Regions from separate parts of the Bacillus paramobilis genome, predicted to be linked through region 2. Evidence: riboswitches for the same ligand, from Rfam matches in the RefSeq annotation. Region 2 holds a riboswitch; each other region holds the start of a gene.
The links. A riboswitch is a leader RNA that binds a small molecule or an ion and turns the genes downstream of it on or off. The one in region 2 is predicted to bind S-adenosylmethionine.
Positions count from the first base shown of each region.

Region 1 (2,204 bases), 670 kb from region 2:
GTGCGATATTTCCTTGCAAAATGCTAACTTCTATATCACTGCGTTGCATTAATCTTTGAAGTACTGGTCTTTCTACAGCCTCACCGATAAACTGCAAACGAACTACTTTACCATCTGGATACTTTTCAATTAAGCTTTCAATCGTTTCATTTGTATCTTCAGAATCCGTTAACTGCTGTACAAATCGTTTCGTAATGTCTTTCTGCGGATTGCGAAATACATCCAGCACTGGACCCGTTTCTACAATCTTTCCTTTCTCCATTACCGCCACTCGATTACAAATCTTCCGAATCACATGCATCTCGTGTGTAATGAGTACAATTGTTAAACCGAGACGCTTATTAATATCTAATAACAAATCTAAAATTTGATCTGTCGTTTCTGGATCAAGAGCTGATGTTGCCTCATCACATAAAAGCACTTGTGGGTTGTTAGCTAATGCTCTTGCAATACCAACGCGTTGCTTTTGTCCTCCGCTCAGCTGAGATGGATACGCATCTCCTCTTCCTTCTAATCCAACAAGATGAATTAGCTCATCAACGCGTTTTCTTCTCGCCGCCCTATCAACACCTGCGATTTCAAGTGGAAACTCGATATTTTCACGTACAGTTCGTGACCAAAGTAAGTTGAAATGCTGAAAAATCATTCCGATTTCTTGCCTTGCCTTACGAAGTTCACTTCCTGTAATTGCTGAAATCACACGATTTGCAATTGTAATTTGGCCTGAAGTTGGTTTCTCTAGCTGATTGAATAATCTGATTAACGAACTTTTCCCAGCGCCACTATATCCGATAACACCAAATATTTCACCTTTGTCTATTTTTAAATTGGCATTATCTACAGCAGTGACATCACCGCTTTTTGCTTTATATATTTTCTTTACATTCTCTAATAGAATCATGGTGTATCACCCCTTTTTTATTTGGATCGACTCCGCAATTTTTTATGTTTAATGCGTGTAGTCCACCGTTATCACTACTTTTATTATTTGAATGTCCTCCACATTCAAACAATAAAAAAACCTTTCCGCTTTAGAGAAGCAGAAAGGTTTATATGCGTATATAACAACATTATCCCTCTCTCTCATCTCTCAAAGCATTTGCTTTGCAGGAATTGGCACCATTTCAACATAAGTTGACGGTTGCCGGGCTTCACAGGGCACAGTCCCTCCACCTCTCTTGATAAGAGAAATCAGATTACATTTTCGTCTGATTTGTAATTTATGAAATTGTCTATATTTTATGAATTGAATTGTATCAATATCCACACACCATGTCAACAGAAATTTTCGTAAAAAATGAACCTTCAGAATTTTAAGCGCCTACTGACATCGGTTTACATATATGAAACATCGATTCAACTAATAGCATCGTTCGATACGTTCCTGAATATTGTACACGTCCATCGTTCATTAACATTTGCAACCTTACATTTCCGTTCACCAATTGTTTTACATCTTCTTCATCTACACAAACGATTTGTTCCGTTCCTCTTTCCTCATGTAGCAGCTCTATATAATCCCTTGAAATTTGTAGCGAACAACTTTCATCTCCAAAACGGAAATTAACAGTTTTTTCTCCTTGTCTTAAAAGCGGCTCTAAATGATATTGACCATTAGCGTAATTTACAAATGATTGCAGCAAAGAATATAATTTCACCCTAAATCACATCCTTCATATCACTTTCTATTACACATACCATTCCCTCTCACTAAAGAGCAATCCTGTTACTTTCGCTCGACAAATACTGTAACCACCCTGCATCTCGACATATTTCCCGAGAAATATGTCGAGGCGGCAAAAACTTTGCCGCCTACTTTAATTCCGTATATAAATATTCAACCGAATGAAATGCATATATCTTCTTCATGAGTGTCCCATTTTCAAAAACAAGTAAACACGGTACACTTTCGATTCCATACTCTTTCGCTAAATGCGGAGCATAATTTAAATCTAACATTCCAATTTTGAGGTCTTCAATTGTCATCTCAACAACTGTTAACATCTTTTTTGCTAATTGGCATGTTCCACACATTGGAGTATATACATATAACACTGTTTTTTCTTCGTTCTCTATTAGGGCTGTTGCTTCGGCTCCTGTCCAGTCAATCACTTCTATCATTCCTTACCGTAAATATTCTGTATAAACGTCAATGTCAGCTCCCCATAATACATTTGCTAAGTGTGAAGATGGCGCAGTTGCCA
Region 1 covers NZ_CP151108.1:516,617-518,820, reverse strand. Annotated here, with positions in the region: gene AABL52_RS02515 (methionine ABC transporter ATP-binding protein) at 1-901, opposite strand, end outside; SAM riboswitch class I at 1,081-1,188, opposite strand; gene AABL52_RS02510 (hypothetical protein) at 1,314-1,658, opposite strand; gene AABL52_RS02505 (thioredoxin family protein) at 1,813-2,121, opposite strand; gene AABL52_RS02500 (toprim domain-containing protein) at 2,125-2,204, opposite strand, start outside.
Region 1: linked by a shared signal. The riboswitch ahead of AABL52_RS02515 (methionine ABC transporter ATP-binding protein) and the one ahead of metI (cystathionine gamma-synthase/O-acetylhomoserine thiolyase) in region 2 are both predicted to bind S-adenosylmethionine.

Region 2 (2,204 bases):
GTCGTAACAGCTCCGATATGTTTCATACCGCCAATTGTTCCTAAAATTGCATTTCTATCTGTAACAGATGCTTTCGCCAATTTTACTGCCGCTCTATTAATTTCAGTAACTTGATTTTCTAAACCATACATACGCAATTTTGCTTCATTTGCTCCGTACGTATTTGTTTGAATTACATCTGCCCCAGCAGCTACATATTGCTTATGAATCGATATAATTAAATCTGGATCAGATATGTTCAATTCTTCAAAACTACTTTGCAAACCATGTGAATGTAATAACGTTCCAACCGCACCATCACCTATTACAATTCCTTTTGATAATAAATCTAGTAATTTCACAAATCTCCCTCATTTCTATCAATATAAAAACCCCCTCTTCACTTTGAAGAGGGGGACATAATCGTTCCTCCTCTTATTATGCAAAACAATCGTTTTGCAGGTATTAGCACCGTTTCAAACATTTCGTTTGAAGGTTGCCGGGTTTCACAGGGCCTTTCCCTCCACCGCTCTCAATAAGAGTTTGTCTTTATTATTTTATTTATGTAGCTAAAAGGAAATGCGTTCCCCTTTTAACAATGTTTGTTAATTTTTTTAATAAATTTAGCATGCACAAATACAAAAGTCAATGACACTTGCGGAAAAATAAAAATTATTTAAAATAAAGTTGCAATTCAATTATCTTTTGTTGTAAAGTTAAAAACATAATAAAATTTCATACGAACATTCTTATCTAGAGAGGTAGAGGGACTGGCCCTATGACGCCTCAGCAACCATTAACATTTGTTAATAAGGTGCTAATTCCAGCAAATTGTGAAAGATTTGACAGATGAGAAGAAGACTCTATTCAAACCGAAAGCCTTCTTCTTAGAAGGCTTTTTTTATTTTACATTCACTTAATTGTTAACTTTAAAAGGAGGAATTTTTACATGTCAACTATTGAAACAAAACTAGCACAAATCGGAAACCGGAGCGAAACTACAACAGGAACTGTTAATCCGCCTGTTTATTTCTCAACTGCTTATCGTCACGAGGGAATTGGTAAATCTACTGGTTTTGACTATTCACGAACTGGAAATCCAACTCGCGGTCTTTTAGAACAGGCAATCGCAGACTTAGAATACGGCGAACAAGGTTATGCCTGTAGCTCCGGAATGGCAGCTGTTCTCCTCGTCCTTTCGCTATTCCGTTCTGGAGACGAACTTATTGTGTCTGAAGATTTATACGGCGGCACTTATCGATTATTTTCTGAGCACGAAAAAAAGTGGAACGTTCGATGTAGATACGTAAATACACAATCTATTCAACAAATTGAGAAAGCTATCACAGCTGAAACGAAAGCTATTTTCATAGAAACTCCGACTAATCCATTAATGCAAGTTACTGATATTGCCGCTGTCGCAACTGTAGCGAAAAGACACGGACTACTCCTTATTGTAGACAACACATTCTACACGCCTTATATACAGCAGCCATTAACAGAAGGTGCTGACATTGTACTTCATAGCGCAACGAAATATTTAGGTGGGCATAACGATGTACTAAGCGGACTTGTCGTTGCAAAAGGAAAGGAACTTTGTGAGGAAATCGCTCATTACCATAATGCCTCTGGTGCAGTCTTAAGCCCATTTGACTCATGGCTATTAATTCGTGGTATGAAAACGTTAGCGCTTCGTATGAGACAACATGAAGAAAATGCAAAAGCAGTTGTCGCTTATTTAAATGATGAAGACGGGGTGACAGATGTATTTTATCCTGGAAAAGGCGGTATGATCTCATTTCGCCTGAAAGATGAAACGTGGATCAATCCATTCTTACAATCTTTATCCTTAATTACATTCGCTGAAAGTCTTGGTGGTGTTGAAAGTTTAATGACCTATCCAGCAACGCAAACACACGCTGATATTCCAGAAGAAATCAGAACAGCAAACGGTGTATGCAATCGTCTTCTTCGATTTTCCGTGGGCATTGAAAATAGTAACGATTTAATTCAAGACTTAAAGCAAGCCATTACACTTGTAAAAGAAGGTGTAAGAATATGAGTTATTCTATAGATACACTCTTACTGCACAACCAATATAAACATGACTCACAAACAGGAGCTGTTAACGTTCCCATCTATAACACATCAACATTCCACCAGTTTGATGTAGATACGTTCGGGAAATATGACTATAGCCGCTCTGGTAATCCAACACGTGAAGC
Region 2 covers NZ_CP151108.1:1,182,810-1,185,013, reverse strand. Annotated here, with positions in the region: gene AABL52_RS06165 (bifunctional homocysteine S-methyltransferase/methylenetetrahydrofolate reductase) at 1-341, opposite strand, end outside; SAM riboswitch class I at 412-521, opposite strand; SAM riboswitch class I at 726-835, shown strand; gene metI (cystathionine gamma-synthase/O-acetylhomoserine thiolyase) at 929-2,041, shown strand; gene metC (cystathionine beta-lyase) at 2,038-2,204, shown strand, end outside.

Region 3 (2,204 bases), 1.1 Mb from region 2:
TTTAAATTGACAGGCACCAGCTTTCCCAAAAAAGAAAAAGGAGTGGATCATCCACTCCTTTTAATCACCTACCCCTGATTTCTCTGCGCCTCTCTAAACTCCTCCTTCACCTTCTCTAACAACCCTTCTTCTGTAATTAATCGATACGCTGTATTTGCTAGTGCTTTTGCGGATGTAATTAATGCTTTATCTCCAAGTTCTGAACGTGCTGCTTCTCTAAATTCATTCGTATGCGCAATTAAATCGTCTGGACCGATTTTAATGTACGGATGAATGGTCGGTACGACTTGGCTTACGTTTCCTGCGTCTGTTGAGCCGATGCCAAATCTTTCTTTACGATTTACGTCTTCACCTTGTAATTCTAATTCTTCGGCTACGACGTCATTAAATGTTTTTGTTACGAGTAGTTCATCGATTTCATTTTGGAATTGATGAATTTTCACTTTCGTACCTGTTGCTAGCGCTGCTCCTTGTGCGATGTTTCTTACTTTTTCTGTTACTTCTGCACATCTTTTTCTCGTTGCTGCACGGATGAAGAACCTTGCTGCTGCGTAGTCTGGAATAATATTCGGCGCTTTTCCGCCCTCAGTAATCACGCCATGAATTTTCACATCTGACGGAAGTTGTTGGCGAAGTGCATTAATGCTGTTGTACAGCTGAATGACCGCATCTAATGCGTTAATTCCTTCTTCTGGTGAAGCTGCGGCGTGAGCTGTTTTTCCGTAAAAATGAAAATCAAGTGGATCGACTGCTAGTGAAGGACTCGTTGTCGCAGTTTTTCCGCTCGGATGAATCATAAGTGCCACATCAATATCTTTAAATAACCCCGCTTTTACATAACTCGCTTTCGCACTACCGTTTGGCCCTCCTTCTTCTGCTGGCGTTCCGAATACGACAACTTCCCCGCCAATTTCTTCAAGCGTTTCTGATAATGCGATCGCTGCTGCAACGCTAATTGTGCCAATTAAATTGTGACCACACGCATGACCGAGTCCTGGTAAAGCGTCATACTCAGCTAAAAATGCGATGACCGGTCCTTGTTTTCCTGAACTTTTGCGCGCGATAAAACCTGTTTCATGTCCAGCTATATTGTGCTGCAGCTGAAACCCTGCGCTTCCTAATAATAAACTTAACGTTCTTGATGCGTAAAACTCTTGATTACCAATCTCCGGATTCGCATGAATATCATGACTTGTTTCTATGTACTTTTCCTTATTTCTTTCTATACTCTCTTCAATTGTTTTTCTTTGTGACGTTACTCCAGTCGCTCCCATTTGTCTTCCCCCTTATATTTTCACATAAAAAAGCCTCTTTCTAAAAGATAGAAAGAGGCTTCTGCATTTACAGTCAAAATGAGCTTCTTTCTTATCTTTCAAGTTACCTTGCTGGAATTGGCACAGTATTCATAAAAGAATCCGCTGCCGAGGTGTCATAGGGCCAGTCCCTCAACCTCTCGTGATAAGAATTTTCATAAGATTATATTAAATTACATTCATTCTATGTTCATTCCGATTAAAAGTCAAGGAATTCCTATCCGAATTTACCGAATATCTAAAAATCCTTTTAACACACCAATTGTTTCCGGTACTTGTAATCTTGCACATACGTACGGAAATTCCATACTACCTTCAAATATCATTTGTGATGTGAGCGGTGCGCCTGCCCAAAAGATTTCATCATCGATTACGATAAACGGGAATGCTTTATTTTGCCTTTGTAACTTTACATTTTTTAATGGAACTGGTCCATCACTATACACTGTTATTTGCGCATTTGTACGCATTAACGCTTGCCATACTCGCTTATCCACTTGTTTTGTGCTTGGAAGTGAAATAATAATTTTTCGTTTTGCGGCCAAAATATCTTTCAATAGTCCTTTCGGCTCTTCAAGATTCATTTCCATAAACCAACGTAAACGTTTCGAAATTTTCCGTTCCCACAATTGTCTTGATGTCGTACGATCATACACATCTCCGTGTCGTTCTATATGAGCTGTTAATTGTGATAACGCTTGTTTTCTCGATAAGTTTTTACGCATATAATGGCAATCTGATAATTGAATGAACTTCCCTCTCGCTCTCGTTACTGCAACGTTGACGAGGCGATGGTTTTTATGGTCAAAGAATAACACGCCAGGTCGTTCTTGCGGATAACTATCAACCGTATCAAAAATCATCATATCTCTTTCAGACCCTTGAAACTTA
Region 3 covers NZ_CP151108.1:2,240,342-2,242,545, reverse strand. Annotated here, with positions in the region: gene AABL52_RS11585 (M20 family metallopeptidase) at 69-1,274, opposite strand; SAM riboswitch class I at 1,363-1,465, opposite strand; gene AABL52_RS11580 (AAA domain-containing protein) at 1,541-2,204, opposite strand, start outside.
Region 3: linked by a shared signal. The riboswitch ahead of AABL52_RS11585 (M20 family metallopeptidase) and the one ahead of metI (cystathionine gamma-synthase/O-acetylhomoserine thiolyase) in region 2 are both predicted to bind S-adenosylmethionine.